DNA from 2 places in the Hamadaea sp. NPDC051192 genome. Region 1 is predicted to be linked to the other one. Evidence: riboswitches for the same ligand, from Rfam matches in the RefSeq annotation. Region 1 holds a riboswitch; the other holds the start of a gene.

Region 1 (9,286 bases):
CCTCGCGAGGCGTAGAGCACGTCGTGCGCCAGGCGCGACTGCAAACCCTGGGCAGCCGCCGCGGGCGCGCCCTCGAACTGCAACTCGACGAGGCGTACGCCGACCGCCGCGAACATCAGCAGCGCGAGACCGGCCGCCAGCCGCAGCCGTCGCTGGGGGTTCGCCGGACGCGGCGGCTTCGGCACCTTGACCGCCTTCGGCCGCCCCGGCTTCGCCGGCGCTCCGCGCCCGCTCGCTCCCCGGCCCGCTCCGCGGCCTCCGCTCGCCCGCTCGCTCCCCCGCCTGTCCGCGCGATCATGAACCTTCGGTCGTGATCCACCGGTGGGTCGGGTCCGGGAGTCCCTGATCGACTCCTCTTCTTCGTGCTCGATCGGCGGCACGACGCGCAGCGACGACTGCTCGCGTACGGTGCGGCCGCGGGGGGTGTAGGCGCGCGCGCGACCCAGTTCGCTCCGGTTCCGCCCCGGCGAGTCCTGCCCGGAGGAGCTCTGCCCGGAGGAGCTCTGCCCGGAGGAGCTCTGCCCGGAGGAACGGCCGGTGGGCGCACCGGACTTGCCGGTACGCCCACGGTCGCCGGAGCCCTGCCCGTCCGACCCCCGTCCGTCGGAGCCACGCCGCTGCGGCATCAGCCCCCCTGGCTGGTGATGGCCGGCTCGCCGTTGGCCGGCTGCGGTACGCCGACGACGCGGCCGTCCGGCAGCCGGATGAAGGCCGGCGCGCCCGCCGGGACCAGGCCCAGCTTGCGAGCCTGAGCCGCCAGGTTGCCCGGCGCCTCCTTCTCGGCGATCTGCTGGTTGAGGTCCTGCTCCTGCCGGTCCAGCTTGGCCTGCTCCGCACGCAGCTTGTCGAGCTTGAACGCGTTCTCGTTAATCTTCTGGTTGAGCGCCAGGATGCCCACGACCCCGGCCATCACCAGGACCACGATCATCACGACGAACGGCACCCGCGGGCCGGACACCGGCATCGGCGGCGCCAGCCGCAGCTTCGGCCGCTCCGGCCGCTCCGGCGTGGTCCGGCCCGTCTCACCACGAGCCTCAGTACGCGCGTCGCTCCGCAGCTCGCCCCCACGAGCCCGGTCGAAGCGACGGTCGTCGTCGCGCGGCGCACGCGCCGCGTTGGAGTTGCTCATGCCTCGCCCCCGATCTTCTCTGCCGCCCGCAGGCGAACCGAGGCGGCTCGCGGGTTCTCCGCGACCTCGGACTCGCTGGGCAGCTCCGCCCCCCTGGTCAGCAGCCGCAGGGTCGGTCCGGTACCGGGTAGTTCGACCGGAAGGTCGATCGGCCCGGTGGACCGCGCCCGCGCTGCGAACGCTTGCTTGGTGATCCGGTCCTCCAGCGAGTGGTAGGACATGACCACGATCCGGCCGCCAGGCGTTAAAACGTCCAGGGCCGCCGGCAGTGCCGCTTCCAGCACCACCAGTTCCCGATTCACCTCGATGCGCAAGGCCTGGAAGGTTCGCTTCGCCGGATGTCCCCCGGTACGCCGGGCGGCCGCCGGGATGGCGTCGCGAACCAGTTCAGCCAACCGCGCCGAGCTGGTGAGCGGGCCTTTCGCCCGTTCCTTGAGGATCGACGCCGCGATCCGGGACGCGAACTTCTCCTCGCCGTAGACCCGCAGCACCCGGGCCAGCTGACCGGCTTCGTAGGTGTTGACCACCTGCTCGGCCGTCATGCCCCGGGTCTGGTCCATCCGCATGTCGAGCGGGGCGTCCTGCGCGTACGCGAAGCCCCGGTCCGCCTCGTCCAGCTGCAACGAGGAGACGCCCAGGTCGAACAGGATCGAGTCGATCCGGTTGATCCGGAGGTCCCGCAGTACGCGCGGAAGCTCGTCATAGACGGCGTGCACCAGATGAATGCGATCGGCGAAGGGAGCCAGCCGTCGCCGGGAGTGCTCCAAAGCCTCGGTGTCCCGGTCGAGCCCGATGAGGACCGTCTCGGGGTGGCGTTGGAGCACGGCTTCGGCGTGGCCGCCCAGGCCGAGGGTCGCGTCGACGTGATACGTCCGGCCGCCGGCTTGCTCGGCGCGGTCGACGGTGAGCGCGGGAGCCAGCAGGTCGAGGCAGCGTTCAAGCAGGACGGGCACGTGCTTGCCCCGCGGCTGCTGCATCTCGACCCCCTGCTGTTCTGCTCTCGTTGACCCCGGCGTACCGCCAGATCCCCATCCGCTTCTCGCACCTCTTGTTCCCCGTTCCCAAGGGGTTCGAGAGAGCAGTACGCCTGGCGCCGGGGAAGTGGCGCCAGGAGCCGACAAGCGGCTGGAGATCTCGCGGTACGCCGGTTTCGTGCCCGGTGCTGCGATGTTCGCGGCATCGCTTCCAGGCGCCTGGCGCTCACCGTCGGGCCGGCGTCACCCCGCCTCCGTCGGCAGGCCGGCGTCACCGGCGGTGTCGACGTCCGAGAAGGATTCCTCGCTTTCGGCGAGGTACGCCTCCCAGGCGGCGTTGTCCCAGATCTCGACACGAGTGCTCGCGCCGATCACCACCAGGTCTCGCTCCAGTCCCGCGTACGCTCGGAGCGTCGGCGGAATGGTGACCCGGCCCTGCTTGTCGGGGACCTCGTCGTGAGCGCCGGAGAACAGCACCCGGGTGTACGCCCGGGCCGCCTTGTCACTCATCGGACGGGCCGACTGCTCGGCGGCGTATCGCTGGAACTCGGCGACCGGGAACACGTAGAGACAGCGCTCCTGCCCTTTAGTGATCACGACACCTCCCGCCAGCTCGTCCCGGAACTTCGCCGGAAGAATCAACCGGCCCTTGTCGTCCAGGCGAGGGGTATGCGTGCCGAGAAACATCGGCCCCACCCCCCGATGACGCAGACGGGATCAGCTCGTTCGCGGCGAGCCGCTCCCCCGGCCGGCCGGGCCTCCCAGCCCCACCAGTGGGCCCCACTTTACTCCACTTCCCTCCACCGTCAACCAAAATCGACACCCCCGACGCCCCGAGCCCTCCCCATTTGGCCAGGTCACAACAGGTACGTTCGGGTGGAGGGGGGTAATGAAGATCAACATCGTCCGGTTTCCGACATCACCGTCACCGATGCCATTACCGCTCGTTAAGCACGAGTTAAGCGATCACCGCACCGAAACAGCAAGGCCCGCACCAATAGGTGCGGGCCCGCTGCATTACGGGGATGGGTGAGAGGCCTTTAGGGGGATGGGTGATCGGGCTTCAGCCGAGCACCCGGCGGAACTCGACCTTCTTGCTCCAGATGCGGTGCAGTCCGGTCTTCTTGCCGTACGTCGGGGCGTCGTACATCTTGTTGCCGCCGGCGTAGATGCCGACGTGGTAGACGCGACCGCTGGAGTCGCGGAAGATCACCAGGTCACCGGGAAGCGCCTTGGCCCGGGAGACCTTCTTCCCCTTCTTGCCCTGGGCGCCGCTGTGGGGGAGCTTGACGCCGACCTTCTTGTAGATGAACTTCGTGTACCCGGTGCAGTCGAACCGCTTGGGCCCGGCGGCGCCCCAGCGGTAAGGACGGCCGCTGTACTGCTTCGCCAACGCGATCACCTTCGCCGCCTTGGCCGCCCGGGAGCTGACCGCGGTGGGGGCGGCGGTGAGGGTCGAGGCAGTCGCGTTGGTGGCGACGGCGGTCGTGGCGACCACTGCGTTCTCCGTCACGACGGTGTCGGCCGCGCCGACTCCGGTCCCGACGGTCGCAGCCGGAGCCGAGGCGAGCGCCGCGGCAGCCGAGTCCACCGAGGAGGCTTGGGTGGGGGTACCCGTCAGCGTCGACGCCAGGACGCCCGCGCCGACAGCCAGCACGAGTCTGGCGGTACGCCGCCTGATCTGAGACTTCATCGTCGTCCTTCCGGCACGCCTGCGAAGTGAGCTGTCGGGTTCGGGCGGGAAGGCGGCCCGGCCACGGCATCCATTCAGGACGGAGGTCCACCGGGGGGCGGGTGTCCTGAGCGGACGCCGGTGGCTTCACCCCGAGCCGGGTCCGCGACCAGATCCGGCGAAGGTGGTTCCCCCACTCCCGCCCATCCACTGCTGCGTGGGGTGGGCACCGCGAACGGGCGGGATTCGGCGTATCCGCGGCGCCGCCGCCCAGGTGAACCCGGCCGGCGGATCGTTTCTACCGAGAACCTGCGAATTGGCCAAGAACCTGAAGAAGGCCTGAGAGCTGGGAAAACTACCCCTGGCGCGCGGTCAAGACATCGATGTCCGATATTGCCTGCCGCGATGTCCGGTTCAGCTGGTGACGCAGCCCACAGAAGTCGTCCAGCCCGGCCGACCCGGGAGATCCCCCGATCGGACGAGCCGGACTCAGCCGAACACTCAGTGGAGGACTCAGTAGAACTGGCCGACGACGTAGGAGTCGTCCCAGATCTCGTGCAGGCCGACGGTCTGCCCCTCGGTCGGGGCGTCCCACATCTTGTGGTTCCCGGCGTAGATGCCGACGTGGTACGCGAAGTCGCCGCTCAGGAAGAAGATCAGGTCGCCCGGACGCTGCTTCGAATGCGGGACGACCTTCGCCTTGTCGAGCTGCGTCGGCACGTAGTTGACGAGCTTGACACCGATCTTGGCGTACACGAACTGGGTCAGCCCGGAGCAGTCGAAGGTCCGCGGCCCGGTCGCGCCGAACACGTAGGGCGAGCCTTTGAGCTTCGCCACCTCGCGCAGCACGGTCGCCGCCTTCGTCGAGGCGATGGCCGTCGCCGCCGCCTTCTTCGCCGCCGCAGCAGCAGCAGCCCTGGCCGCAGCCGCCTTCTTGGCCGCGGCAGCAGCCGCAGCCGACGCGGCGGCCGACGCCGCCGAGCCCACGCCTGCGGCGCCCGAAGCGGACGTCGACGCCGAGGTAGACGCGGACGCCGCACCAGACGCCGACGCTGAGACCGAGGCGTACGCCGAGGGCGCGACCGACAGCGAAAGTTCGGACGCGGCCGGAGAACCACCAGGTCCGGCGGCGAGGGCCGGGAGGCCGACCGCAGCCGCTGCGATCGCCGCGGCCCCGGCGGTGACCAAGCCCCGCCGCCGACTACCGAACAGAAGACGGCGGCTACCGAACAGAAGACTTCGAGCACGCTCCCAGCGGGAGGCGACCATACGGAAGATGGCCATAGGGGTCCCTTCAGCACGCCTGTGAGGTGAGCTGTCGGGTTCGGGCGCGGAAGGGTTGCCCGGCCGCTGAGCGCGGCTACACCCCGAGCCCCGCGCGCGGCGAGACCGGCTCCTGGGGAAGCGAGGCCGGCCGCGTGAGTCGCGAGGCGAAAGTGGGTCCCCCACCCCTGCCCGATGCTGTTCTGGGGGTCGACGTCCGGCCGGGCAGGGCTCGGCGGGACCGGAACGTCCACCGGTCATCGACCGGCGTCCTTTTTCTAGTGCATCCTCGCCGCCCAGCCAAGCCCGCTACATAGCGGCTGAGCAGCCAAGATGTCCCTCGGCCGCGACAGGCGCCCGGATTGTCCCGGTAGATTGCCCGAGATGTCCGTGATTCAGGCCACACAACCAATCACGAAGGCAGATCGCGTACTCTAGCCGCGTGTCGGACGAGAAGAAGCTGCCGCTGCGTACGGCCTTCGCCGTTTCCGTCTCGAAGACGGCGGCCGCGCTGTCGCGCGCTACCGGGCGAGGCGACGGTTCGGTCATCGGCGGCCGGCTCGGCATGATGATCGACCCCGACCTGCTCGCCCATCTGGCGGCGGGCCGGCAGATCGCGCTGGTCTCCGGCACCAACGGCAAGACGACCACGACCCGGTTCACCGCCGCGGCGCTGGGCGTCCTCGGCGACGTCGCGACGAACTCGTTCGGCGCGAACATGCCGACCGGGCACACCTCCGCGCTCGCCCGCGCCGGGACCACCCGTTACGCGGTGCTCGAAGTCGACGAGCACTACCTGGCCCAGGTCATCCAGGCGACTCAGCCCCGGGTGGTGGCGCTGCTCAACCTGTCGCGCGACCAGCTCGACCGGGCCAAGGAGGTCGCCATGATGGCCGACCTCTGGCGGCAGGCGCTCGCGTCGCACCCGGCGGTGCACATCGTGGCCAACGCCGACGACCCGATGGTGGTCTACGCCGCCGGCGCCCACCCCGTCGCCGAGGTCACCTGGTTCTCGGCCGGTCAGCGCTGGCAGGACGACTCGCACGTGTGCCCGGCGTGCGGCGGCCACATCCAGCGCGGCGAGGCGGGCGGCTGGGCCTGCGCCAACGGCGACCTGCGCCGGCCGACTCCGCAGTGGACGTTGCTCGACGGCGAGGTCGTCGACCCCGAGGGCCAGCCGCACGAGGTGAAGCTCCAGATCCCCGGCACGGTCAACCTGGGCAACGCCGCGACCGCGCTGGCCGTGGCCGCCCGGTTCGGGGTCAATCCGGTGGACGCCATCCCCCGGCTCGGCTCGGTGGCCAGCGTCGCCGGCCGGTACGCCCAGGTGGAGCGGGACGGCCGGCTGGTCCGGCTGCTGCTGGCGAAGAACCCGGCGAGCTGGCTCGAGGCGTTCGAGATGGCCGACGTCGCGCCGACGCTCCTGGCGATCAACGCCCGCGACCCCGACGGGCTGGACACGAGCTGGCTCTACGACGTGGACTTCAGCCCGCTCCGGGGGCGTCAGGTCCTCGTGAGCGGCGATCGGGCGATGGACCTGGCGGTCCGGCTGGAGATCAACGACGTGCCGTTCACGCACGTCAAGACCTTCGCCGACGCGGTCGGGACGGTGCCGCAGGGCCGCCTGGAGGTCATCGCCAACTACACCGCGTTCCAAGACATCCGAGCGGAGTTGGACCGTGTCCTCTGATGTGAACGGTGGCCTGCAGATCGTCTGGGTCTACCCCGACCTGCTCTCCACCTACGGCGACCGCGGCAACATGCTGATCCTGGCCCACCGCGCCCGCGCCCGCGGCATCCCCGCCCAGACCGTCGAGGTCCGCTCCGACCAGCGGCTGCCCGAGCAGGGCGACATCTACCTGCTCGGCGGCGGCGAGGACGGCCCGCAGGCACTCGCCGCGCAACGGCTGCTCAACGACGGCGGGCTGGCCCGCGCGGCGGCGAACCGCGCCGTGGTCTTCGCCGTCTGCGCCGGCTACCAGCTCCTCGGCAGCAGCTTCTTCGCCAAGGGCGACAAGTGCCCCGGCCTCGACATGATCGACATCAGCTCGGACCGCGGCCCCTCGCGCGCCGTCGGCGAGCTGGCGGGCGACATCGATCCCACGCTCGGCCTCCCGCCGCTGACCGGTTTCGAGAACCACGGCGGCCGCACGCATCTCGGCCCCGGCGTCAAGCCCCTGCTCCGCGTCACCACGGGCGTCGGCAACGACGGCGTCACGGAGGGGGCCTGGTCCGAGACGATTCTCGGGACGTACGCACACGGCCCCGCCCTGGCTCGTAACCCTGCGCTCGCAGATCTCCTGCTCTGCTGGGCGACCGGCGAACAGTCGCTGGGGCCGCTGGACGACACCTGGCCGGATCGGCTCCGGGCCGAGCGGCTCACCGCTGTCGGCCGATGACGACTGCTGACACCCCGGCGGCGGACTTCCGGCGCCGGGCGCTGATCCGTGCCGGCGCCCTCGCGCTCGGCGTGGGCGTGGTGGCGTTGCTGGCCAGTCGAGTTCCCCTGGGCTCGGTGCCCGACGAGGTACGCGATCTCGGCGCGTTCGGCCCTGCCGCCGCCGTCGTCGCCGGAGCCGCCCTGCTCATGGCGCTCGTTCCGCGTACGGCGATCTCGTTGGCCTGCGGCTTGCTGTTCGGTGCGATGGCCGGGGCGGGCGTGGCCCTGGTCGCGGCGGTCGGCGCTGCCATCGCGACGTTCTGGCTGGGTCGCTGGGCTGGCCGGGAAACCGTGCGACGCCGGTTGCGTGGGCGCATCGCGCGGCTGGACGAGTGGCTGGCCCAGCGCGGCACGCTCGCCGTGGTGGTCGTGCGGCTCCTGCCGATCGCGCCGTTCGGCCTCGTCGGGTACGCGTACGGCAGCTCGGCGACGCGTTTCCGGCATTACCTGGCGGGAACGGCGCTCGGCGGTGCGCCCAGCGCGTTCGCGTACGCCGCCATCGGGGCCGCGGTCGTCTCGCCGGACGGCGTCACCCTGCTCACCTATCTGCCCGCCGCCCTGGGCGCGCTGGTCAGCGCTAGCGCGGCCGTCTACTGGCGAGTGACGTCCCGCCGCTCGTGATCTGAGCGAAAGCCCAGCACAGTCAGGTGGGATCTACCAGACTGGCGTCATGTTCAGTGACATTCTGGGCATACCGGCCCATCCGCTCTTCGTGCACGCGGCGGTCGTCTTCGTGCCTCTGCTGGCGCTGTTCGCCATCGTGTACGCCTTCGTCCCGCGCTGGCGGGCGAAGACGGGGTGGCTCACCGCCGGGCTGGCCGTGCTCGCGCCGCTGGCCGCGCTGGCCGCGAAGTTGTCCGGTGACAAGTTCATCGCCGCTCGCTTTCCCACCCAGAAGCCGCTGAACGTGCTGCAGCATCGCTCGTTCGGCACGGCCACCTTCTGGTGGACGCTCGCCCTGGGTCTGGCCGTGGCCCTGCTGTTCTGGGTGCTTCGACGCACCCCGCAGACACCCTGGCTACGGACCGGAGCGCAGGTGGTGGTGCTGGTGCTGGCCGTCGTCACGGCCTATTACGTCGTGCGTACCGGGGACTCCGGTGCCGAAGCAGTGTGGGGGCGTACATGACATCCACTCGCCGGGCCTTCGTGTCCGGGATCGCCGGAGCCGCGGGGGTCGCCGCGACCGGATTGGCCGCCGCGTGTGGCAGCGGCGACGGCGGCGGTTCGACCGCCACGCCGACGGCGCAGGCCACGACCGAGGTGACCGCCCCGACCACGCTGGGCAAGACGGCGGACATCCCGGTCGGCGGCGGCAAGATCTTCGCGACTCAGGAGGTGGTGGTGACGCAGCCGACCGCAGGCTCGTTCAAGGGATTCAGCGCCATCTGCACCCACATGCACTGCACGGTCGGCACGGTGGCCAACGGCACCATCAACTGCCCCTGCCACGGCAGCCAATACTCGATCACCGACGGCGCGGTCAAACAGGGACCCGCCACCATGGCGCTGCCGGCGAAGAACGTGACGGTCAACGGCGACTCGATCGTCCTGCAGCCGTGACCTGGTGAGGGCGGCGGTGCGAAGCCGCCCTCACCAGGTGGAATCACCGGCCGGCCAGTCCGGCCAGGGTCACCGTCGGGATCACAGCTGTCCCAGGCTGAACCGCCAGATGCCCCGGCCGTGGGTGGCGACGTAGACGGAGTTGTCCACAGTCGAGTACTCCACGTCCATCCCGACGGTCAGCGGCAGCCCGGACCCGAGCCGCTGCCAGGTCGCCGAGACGCCCGGCCGGTAGAAGGTGGCGAGGT
Region 2 (9,286 bases), on a different contig from region 1:
GGACCTGCAGAAGAAGATCGCCCCGCTGAGCCTCCAGGTGTCGGTCTCGCTCGGCCAGGTCGCCGACATGGCGAGCGCCTACTACATGACCGGGCCGGCTTCGCGGCTGACGGGACTGTTGAACGCGAAGTCGCCGGACCAGTTCCTCGACCAGCTCACGACGCTGGAGCAGATTTCGCAGACGCAGCAGCTGGCGATCGCGGGGGTCGCGGCGCAGCGTGACGTCTACGACGGGCAGAAGTCCCAGCTCGATCAGCTCATCGCCACGCTCGGCCAGCAGGACGCGGCGTTGGCGGCGCAGAAGAAGTCCATCCAGGCTGAGATGGATCGGCTGCAGAAGCTGCGCATCCAGGCGTACGGGTCGTCGTCGGTCGGCGGCAGCCTCCGGATCGGGGTGTGCCCGCCGGTGCTGCCGGGCGGCGCACGGGCCACCGCGGTGAAGAAGGCCTGCGCGCTCATCGGTAAGCCGTACGTGTGGGGCTCGGAAGGGCCGAACTCTTACGACTGCTCGGGTCTGACCAAGGCGGCGTGGGCGGCGGCCGGCAAGAGCCTGGAGCACTACACCGGGGCGCAGTGGAACGAGTCTCATTACGTGAGCCGTGCCAACCTACAACCCGGTGACCTGGTGTTCTTCTATTCCGATCATCATCATGTCGGCATATACGTCGGTAACGGGCTCATGGTCCACGCCCCGCACAGCGGTGACTACGTGCGAATGGCGTACATATCGAATATGCCGATCAGCCCGAGCGGGACTCGTTCCGTGCTTTAACGGACAATTGTGCCGAAAATCGGCACAATTGTCCCAATGAAGCGTTTCCGTCTCCTGCTGGGCAGCGGAGCCGGCCTGCTGGCCGTGCTTGTCGCGACTGCCCCGGCCCCCGCCAGCCCGACGGCCGCCCCCCGAACCCCCGATCAGCGGCGAGCCGCCGGCGAGGCCGTCACTCTCCGGTACGCCTTCGACGCCGGTCTGGCCGATCCGATCTGGGACGCCGACCGGACCCTGCGGGTGCACCCGGTCGGCGTGATGGGCGGCGTCCTGACCGCCAAGGCCCGGGCCGGCACGGTGGCGGTCGGATTTCCGCCGGCCTGTTTGGGGGACGAGGCCGAATGCCCCCGGGTCATCCTGGAGAGCGACCCGGCGCCGTGGCTGAATCCGGCTCAGGCCGACGTCTCGTGGGGCGCGCAGGTGCTGCTGGATCCGCGGAACACCAGCGACGGCGAGAACGTCGTGCAGAAGGGCTTCTCGACCCAGGGCACGCAGTACAAACTCCAAGTGGATCACTTCGGCGGCCTGCCGAGCTGTGTCGTCGCCGGGATGGTCGTCGGCGTCAACCGCATCTACGTCGCGCAGTGGCGTCGCACCGTCGCCGACGGCGCCTGGCATCGCCTGGATTGCGTACGCCGAAGCACCAGACTGGCGTTGTTCGTAGACGGTGAATTGCGGGCGAGTACCGCGATTCCCGCACAATTGTCTATTGTGAACTCCGATCCGCTCCGGTTGGGCGGCAAGGGGATCGGGCCCTGGAACGACCAATTTCACGGTTTGCTGGACGATGTCTACGTCACGGTCGGTTAGACAATTGACTACGCATTGAAGTCCGTGCTAGCCCCGGGTTGCGGTTCGATAACGCACGACTTTAGAGTCATCGAGGCGCAGGAAGTCGGTCGGCCATCCGGGGCGGCCCCTCGCGCCGCCGCCGAACCGCGACATCCGTCGCGGACCGGGGACCCAGGTTAGTGAGGCCACCGAGCCTCAGGGGGTGAATCCGCGTCAGCGGTAGCGCATCTTCCAGCGCGAACCCGTCAGCTAACCCGGTAGGCGGTGAGAGCGACCCGAACGCTCTCAGTGGAAGAGGAGACCCACCTAAGGTGGCCAGCCAATCCACCCGCAAGAAACGTGCCCTGATCACGCTCGTGCTCTCCGCCGTCGCCACGATGGGGATGTTGCTCAGCAGCGAGGCCGTCCGGGCGGACCCGTCGGTCAGCGCGCTGGAACAGCAGATCGACGACGCCTGGAACAAGCTCGAGCCCGTGCTGGAGCAGCACAACGACACCAAGGAAAAGCTCACCGCCGAGCGCAAGCGCCTCGAAGGCCTGAAGAAGCAGCTCGATCCGCTGGAGCTGGAGCTGCACGTCGCGACCGCGCGCGTCGGCGAGTTCGCCGCCTACCTGTACACCGGCGGCAGCACGACCGAGCTGAACGCCCTGCTCTCGGCCAAGTCCCCGACCGACGTCACGGACCAGCTGGTGCTGCTCGACCAGTTCTCCCGCATCCAGCAGGACAAACTGTCGGATGTCATCGCCAAGCGCGATGACCTGACGGCCAAGAAGAAGCCGATCGACGACAAGATCACCGCGCTGGCCGAGGCCGAGAAGAAGCTCAACGACCAGGCCAAGACGCTCAACGGCCAGATCAAGACGCTGCAGGACCAGGTCCAGAAGTTGTACGCGACCACGGGCGGTCTGGGCTCGCTGCGTCCCGCGCCGTGCCCGTCGACCTACCCGGGCGGCAAGGCGGCCACGGCCGTCCAGTACGCCTGTCGCCAGATCAGCAAGCCCTACGTCTGGGGCGCCGACGGACCCGGTTCGTTCGACTGCTCGGGCCTGACGATGGCGGCGTGGAAGGCGGCCGGCATCTCCCTGCCGCACAACGCGAAGTCGCAGTGGAACTCGGTGCAGCACGTGTCGCGCGCGAACCTGCGCATCGGCGACCTCGTCTTCTACTACTCCGACATCCACCATGTCGGGATGTTCGTCGGCAACGGCTGGATCGTGCATGCGTCCAGAGCCGGCGTACCGATCATGATGCGGAAGATCGACGCCGCACCGATCTACGGCTACGGCCGGCCCTACGGCAGCTGACTTCCCCGTAGGGGTCCGCGAATCCGGCGGACCCCTACGGGACAGTCACCTAGCTCGCGCGACGGAGAGCTGAACCCGTCGCGACGGCGATGTCTCGCGACCGGCGTACGACGAGCATCTCCCTCATGAATCGCCTGTCGCTCGCCCTGTTCGGGCTGCTCCTGTCCGCCTTCCTCATCGTGGCCGGCCACCTCGACGGCGACGGACTGTCGCCGTGGATCCACACCATCAGCGACTACGCCGCCGCTGATCGCGGCGGCGCGGTGGAGACCGGGATGGGCCTGGCCGCGCTCGCCACGCTGGCCTTGCTGCCGTCGGTCTACCGGGCTGACCGGCTGGCCGCCGTCCTGCTGAGCGTCTGGAGCGGCGCGCTCCTGGTCGCCACGGTCCTGCCCACCGACCCGGTCGGCGAGGCGTTGAGCCAGACCGGCTACCTCCACCGGTACGCCTCCACAGTGGCCTTCGCGGCGTTGCTCGCCGCCGGGCTGCGCCTCGGCTTCCGCCGGCTCACCGGCGTCGGTGTGGCCGGCGGAGTGGCCATGCTCGCCTCGACCTACCTCTTCCACCGATACGCCATCGGCCTCACCGAACGTGTCATGGCCGCCGCCGAGCTGAGCATGCTCATCGCCCTGACCTGGAGCCTGCTGCGCGCCTCGGTCCGGGCGTACGCCCCCACAGCCGTCCCCGCCCATGCCTGACGGCCTGCCTGAATGCGACAGTCCGCCGCGGCACTCTCTGTGTCAAGGCGACCTTGACGGTCGAGTGAGCGTCAAGGTAGCCTTGACGGCATGTTGATCGAGAAGGCCTGCACCACGGACATCACGCAGGCGGTGACCGCCGCCAGCCTGGCCGCCGTGAACGAGGCGAGCCGCCAAGCCGACCGAATCCTCGGCCCGCGCCCCCTCCCCGAAACGCCCGACTGGGAAGCCGAGCAGGGCGACCCGGCGATCCAGCGGGACATCGCCACGGGCCTGCTGCAACTGCGGATCGAACTGGGACTCGGGCTCGACCCGTTCGGCACCGTGCTGGGCCTGCGTCGCTGGGGTGCCACGTGGGAACTCATCGCGCGGGCGGCCGGAGTCAGTCGCCAGGCGGCGCACGAGCGATGGGGCAAACGCGTACGCGAGACGCTGGGCATCCCGGAGAACGCCGAAGCCGGCCTCTGACGAGGCCGGCTTCGCGGAAGGCGCTCAGCGAACGGAAAACACAAAGCCCAGGCCCCGAATGATCCCGGTGACCTGGGCTTTCTGTGAAGAGCGGGTGAAGGGAATCGAACCCTCACTGTCAGCTTGGGAAGCAACCGAGCAAGATCCGCCGATGAGATCACTCCACAGGCACTCGTATGCGACGTTGAGGATCGGGGCACGAGCTGGTTCACCTGGTCCAGCGTCGCATCTGCTGCGGAAGTCACCCACGCTCACCGATATGAGAACGGCACCAGCCAGACGATGTCCGGCAGCCGCACGGCTGAATTTCAGACCTCAGTGACTGCCGGGATCACCATCACTCAGGGCGGCGGCGTGAGCGCAAGCATCATCGTGGCAAGTCTTGATGGTCAAACGAGCCTTTCGTTGCAGGCGTCGGGCTCGGTTACGCGGACGTACAACATCTCGGTCACGGTCAACATTGCGCCGGGCAAGATTGTGATCGCGTACGGCGGAACGACGAAGGTCACTGGAAAATACACTCGCTATTACTGCAACACTGCAGGTTCGATCACGCAGGTTCAAGCCGGGACGGCGAAGTCCTGGAATATCGAGACAAGCGGTGGGCAGCAATGCGACCTGTCGCCGATCTCGTCCCTCGCCTCGTTGGCGAAGACCCGCTACTGCTGATGTGCTGGGTGGTCGCTGCGACCCGCAGCGACCACCTTCAGGGGGCAAACGATGAAAGCAGCAACAGTGATGGTTCTGCTCGCCACCGCGCTAATGGCGGGCTGCAGCGCAAATGACGACCCGTCGCCAGCGCTGCCGCAGAAGTCTGCTTCCACAACGGCGGCCTGCGCTCCCGAGGTAGCAGCCATCAAGTGGGAGACGCCTGCGGTCGTGCGCACGCTCACCGGCGCGACGAGATTGACCGTTAGCGCCAATGGGGAACGGTCGATTGGTGTGGTGAAGCAAGACCAGCCAGCAGTCACCAAGATCAATGGATTTTCGGATAGTGAGCGTTGGCGTGCCTGGATCTTGAAGGAGGCTACCGCGACGCTACAACGTCCGTTCGATGTCTCCTCCGGGCCGGCACTCGCCGAGGTCGACCAGTTTCTCGATGGCATGACAAAGACGGGCGACTACATCGGGTTCGTGGGAGTCTTCGCCGTGACGGCAGACTTCAGAATCACATGTGAGGGGCAACCGCCGCTCGCTGGGAGCCTTGTCGGCTGGGATTCTTCGACTTCCGGCGTCCTGGAATGTGGCCGGCCACCTGCGCCGGAGAGCTTCGCCGCACTGGCTTCGCAGTATTGCTGATCAGCCAAGTTCGCCTTGGTGCTGCAGGATCGAGCGCGTACTCGGTTGGTCTTCTTCAAGTCGGACCGAGTACCGCGCTCGCAGGCCTACGACCCCTGGGTCTTCTCTCTTGGAGCGGGTGAAGGGAATCGAACCCTCACTGTCAGCTTGGGAAGCTGATGTTCTGCCATTGAACTACACCCGCAGGCGGCGCAACTCTATCAGGTCCGACCCGGCCGTGCGTAACCCCGGCATCCGATGATCGGCTGATGCCGATGCCACGATGATGATCAGTGCCCGGCGACAGTCAAACCCATGCGCACTATTCTCGATCGCGATCGATCCTCCGTAGCGTCCGAGGGACCCCCGACATCGGGGCGCACTGTCGCGACACGACTACCGGCGTGTCGTGGGGAGGAGAAGGCATGGCAGACGCAGGGCGTACGCCCAGGAAGCGTGCGGCCGGACTAGCGGTGGCCGCAGCGGCCGCCTTCGTGCTCAACGCATCGCCTGTGGCGTTGGGCGCGTTCGCGGCGACGTCGGCGGCGTGCTACGACCCGGTCGCCAGCGGTGCGGCCAGCGCCAAGGCGAAGCCCGGCAGCGTCGGCAAGGTCGACCCGAACGAGTTGACCGCCGCGCAGACCGATGCCCGTGAGAAGGAGACCAACGCCCTGCTGAAGGGCAAGGGTAAGACGCCGGGCACGGTCACGGCCGCCGCGACGATCACCATTCCGGTGATCGTCCACGTCGTCAGCTCGGACGGCACGCGGGCCAACGGCAACATCCCCGACAATCTGATCGCCGCCCAGCTCGACGTGCTCAACAAGTCGTACGCGGGCGTCTACGGCGGTACGGCGACGGCGTTCCAGTTCCAGCTGGTGAAGGTGAACCGCGTCGTCAACCCGGCGTACTACCCGATCGTCTACGGCTCGCAGGGCGAGAAGGCGATGAAGGCGGCGCTGCGCGAGGGCGACGCCGGCACGCTCAACATCTACACCGGTCTGCTCAGCGACGACCTGCTCGGCTGGGCGACCTTCCCGACCAAGAAGCTGTCCACTTCGGATGGCGTGGTGATCCTGGCCGAGTCGGTCCCGGGTGGCACCGCGACGCCCTACAACGAGGGTGACACGGCGACGCACGAGGTCGGCCACTGGCTGAACCTCTACCACACCTTCCAGGGCGGCTGCTCCAAGCAGAACGACAAGGTCTCCGACACCCCGGCCGAGGCGTCGGCGGCGTTCGGCTGCCCGGTCGCCCGCGACACCTGCACGGCGTCGGGCGTCGACCCCATCCACAACTTCATGGATTACACCGACGACGCCTGCATGTACGAGTTCACCGCGGGCCAGGCCCAGCGGATGCTCGACGGGTGGACGGCGTACCGGGGCTGACAGAAGTCTCGCCGCGTTGACTGACTGCGAGGTCAACGCGGCGAGAGAACGACGGGGGACAGGGTCCGAAGCCGGGGGGCCTCAGGCCGCGATCACATCCCGTAGCACCGCGGGGACATGCCCGCGTCGCCATCCTCGGCGGCGCGGGCTTCGTCGTTCGGGCGACGACTCGCGCCACACCTGCGCGACGCCGGATCGGGCTCGCCCGTCGCTGGTCGGACCCATGGGCGAGTGCATCATCGCGACCTCGACCTGCAGTTCGAACAGCCGCCAGTCGACGGAGTCGTCGGCGCCGGCCCGGGCGGCGATCCGGGCGATGACCGCCGGGTCCTCGACCGGCCGGGCCGTCCCGGTCAGGTACGCCTCGACGTCGGTCTCCTCGGCCGGGAACGCGTGCAGCGCGTATCGCCCGTCGCGTTCGAGGTCCCGGCGTTTCGGCGAGTCGATGAGGAAGCAGTACACACCCTCCTCGGTGATGAGCGGAGAGACCGGGTGCACCCGCGGGCCGCCGTCGGACCGGACCGTGGCGAGATAGCCCAGTCCCGGGCCGTACTGGTGGAACAGCGCACGGATCTGCGCGGCGAGCCGGGGAGAGGCCGCGGCGAACTGCGTCCAGGAAGCCATACACACATTCTATAGAACAGACGTACGAACACCTAGCCGAATCGCCGAGGTAGCGCGGAAGTAGTACATAAGGCCGGGCAGGTAGAGTCCCAGGGGTGCTGCTCTCCGACCGTGATCTCGTTGCCGAGCTGAAGGCCGGCAGTCTGCTCCTCGACCCCTTCGAGCCGGACCTGATTCAGCCGTCGAGCATCGACGTCCGGCTCGACCGGCATTTCCGGGTCTTCAACAACCACCTCTACACCCACATCGATCCGGCCGTCCAGCAGGACGACCTGACCGCCTGCGTCGAGGTGGACGACGACCAGCCGTTCGTCCTGCATCCGGGCGAGTTCGTGCTGGCCTCGACCCTCGAGGTGGTCACCCTCGGCGAGCAGCTGGCCGGTCGCCTGGAGGGCAAGTCGTCCCTCGGCCGCCTCGGCCTGCTCACCCACTCGACGGCCGGCTTCATCGACCCCGGCTTCTCCGGCCACGTCACGCTCGAGCTGTCGAACGTGGCCAACCTCCCGATCAAGCTCTGGCCCGGCATGAAGATCGGCCAGCTCTGCCTCTTCCGGCTCTCGTCGCCGGCCGAACACCCCTACGGCTCGTCCGTCTACGGCTCGCGCTACCAGGGGCAGCGCGGCCCGACGCCGAGCCGCTCGTGGCAGAACTGGCGGACCTGGCCCACGCGCTAGCTCAGCCCGAACATCTCCAGACAAGGGTCCAAACCCTCGATCTCCACTGGTACGCGGGAATGCAGCGCCCAGCGCTCGCGGGTGAGTCGCAGCCGCCGCGAGATCGTCGGCCGGCCGCGTACCGCGTCGACTTGGACGCCGTCGGGCTGATAGCCCAGCTTCTCCGAGACCCGTAGCGACGAGTGGTTGTCCAGGAAGGCGGCCGAGCAGGCGCTCAACGCGTCGAGGCCGTCGAAGGCCAGCGCGAGGACGGCCGCCCGCATCTGGGTGCCGAGGCCCTGGCCGTGGAAGCTTCGTCCCATCCAGGACCAGGTACGCACTTCGCGCGTGACGGCGTACTCCTTGGCGCTCATGATCTGCCGCCCGATCGGCTCGCCGTCGCGGAAGGCGACCAACCCGAGGCTCCAGTCGTCGGGCCGCCACTGGCCGAGTTCGGCGAGCGCGCCGAGGATCACCCGCCGCCCGACGTCGGGCTCCTGGGTCCACGGATGCATGAACGGCAGGACGTCCGGGTCATGGATGCCCGCCGCGGCGACGTCCCCCAGACGGGCGAGTTCCGCCAAGTCGGCCAATCGGAGTTCCAGATCAGGCGTACGCACCCGTAAGCCGTACAGCGGGAGATGAGCTACCAGCACCGGGTCATCCTTGAGGTTGACCGCTTGATGGGCAACCGGTTAACCACGCGCCCCTCATCCGCCCGGTCAGAATGCGGTCGTCTGTCGGGTCAACCTCATCGTCGTAGCGTCCGCGATCCGGCATGCTGATTGCCGTACTCGAACGACTGCTGTGGTCGTCTCGCCGGCCACTGACCCCAGGCACCCGCGCCGGCGTCGGCGCGGCCGCCATCCTGCTCTTCTTCCTGGCGATACTGGAGTGGGCCGACGGCCCCGAACCGCATTACATCGGCCTGATGGCGACGGCGCCGTTCCTCGCGGCCGCCTTCGCTCCGTGGCGTTCGGTGCTGGTCGCGGGCGGTCTGGCCACCGCGCTCGGCACCGTCTTCGCGGTGATGAGCGGCGCTCGCGGCCAGACCACGCTGCTCAACGTCATCGGGATCGGCCTCGCGACCGGCTTGGCGGCCGCGGCCGCGGCGGTACGTCAGAAGCAGGCCGAGCGGATCGCCGAGCTGTCCCACCTCGCGATGATCGCCCAGCAGGCCGTCCTGCGCCCGCTCGGGCCGACCGTCGGCGGATTGTCGATCGCCGGCCGATACATCTCCGCCACCGCGGCGGCCGACATCGGGGGCGACCTGTTCGAGGCGGTCGAGACGGCCTACGGCGTACGCATC

Evidence for each region. Region 1 has a riboswitch for cyclic di-AMP ahead of AB0M47_RS20540 (C40 family peptidase). Riboswitches for the same ligand answer to the same signal wherever they lie in the genome.
Region 2: it holds a riboswitch for cyclic di-AMP, as region 1 does, so the genes downstream of both, AB0M47_RS16740 (C40 family peptidase) here and AB0M47_RS20540 (C40 family peptidase) in region 1, are expected to answer to the same signal.

The regions. Positions count from the first base shown of each region.
Region 1 covers NZ_JBFBAZ010000045.1:36,697-45,982, forward strand. The annotation lists gene AB0M47_RS20520 (penicillin-binding protein 2) at 1-185, opposite strand, end outside; gene AB0M47_RS20525 (hypothetical protein) at 626-1,129, opposite strand; partial or broken gene rsmH (16S rRNA (cytosine(1402)-N(4))-methyltransferase RsmH) at 1,141-2,106, opposite strand; gene mraZ (division/cell wall cluster transcriptional repressor MraZ) at 2,347-2,790, opposite strand; gene AB0M47_RS20540 (C40 family peptidase) at 3,167-3,796, opposite strand; cyclic di-AMP (ydaO/yuaA leader) riboswitch at 3,799-4,037, opposite strand; gene AB0M47_RS20545 (NlpC/P60 family protein) at 4,289-5,059, opposite strand; cyclic di-AMP (ydaO/yuaA leader) riboswitch at 5,065-5,254, opposite strand; gene AB0M47_RS20550 (MurT ligase domain-containing protein) at 5,499-6,728, shown strand; gene AB0M47_RS20555 (glutamine amidotransferase) at 6,718-7,437, shown strand; gene AB0M47_RS20560 (VTT domain-containing protein) at 7,434-8,099, shown strand; gene AB0M47_RS20565 (DUF2231 domain-containing protein) at 8,149-8,604, shown strand; gene AB0M47_RS20570 (Rieske (2Fe-2S) protein) at 8,601-9,038, shown strand; gene AB0M47_RS20575 (glycosyl hydrolase) at 9,120-9,286, opposite strand, start outside.
Region 2 covers NZ_JBFBAZ010000033.1:41,497-50,782, reverse strand. The annotation lists gene AB0M47_RS16750 (NlpC/P60 family protein) at 1-772, shown strand, start outside; gene AB0M47_RS16745 (LamG-like jellyroll fold domain-containing protein) at 809-1,579, shown strand; cyclic di-AMP (ydaO/yuaA leader) riboswitch at 1,689-1,839, shown strand; gene AB0M47_RS16740 (C40 family peptidase) at 1,873-2,865, shown strand; gene AB0M47_RS16735 (DUF998 domain-containing protein) at 2,991-3,563, shown strand; gene AB0M47_RS16730 (hypothetical protein) at 3,654-4,031, shown strand; gene AB0M47_RS16725 (hypothetical protein) at 4,314-4,700, shown strand; gene AB0M47_RS16720 (hypothetical protein) at 4,767-5,330, shown strand; tRNA gene AB0M47_RS16715 (tRNA-Gly) at 5,441-5,514, opposite strand; gene AB0M47_RS16710 (zinc metalloprotease) at 5,735-6,700, shown strand; gene AB0M47_RS16705 (pyridoxamine 5'-phosphate oxidase family protein) at 6,782-7,324, opposite strand; gene dcd (dCTP deaminase) at 7,420-7,998, shown strand; gene AB0M47_RS16695 (GNAT family N-acetyltransferase) at 7,995-8,633, opposite strand; gene AB0M47_RS16690 (PP2C family protein-serine/threonine phosphatase) at 8,756-9,286, shown strand, end outside.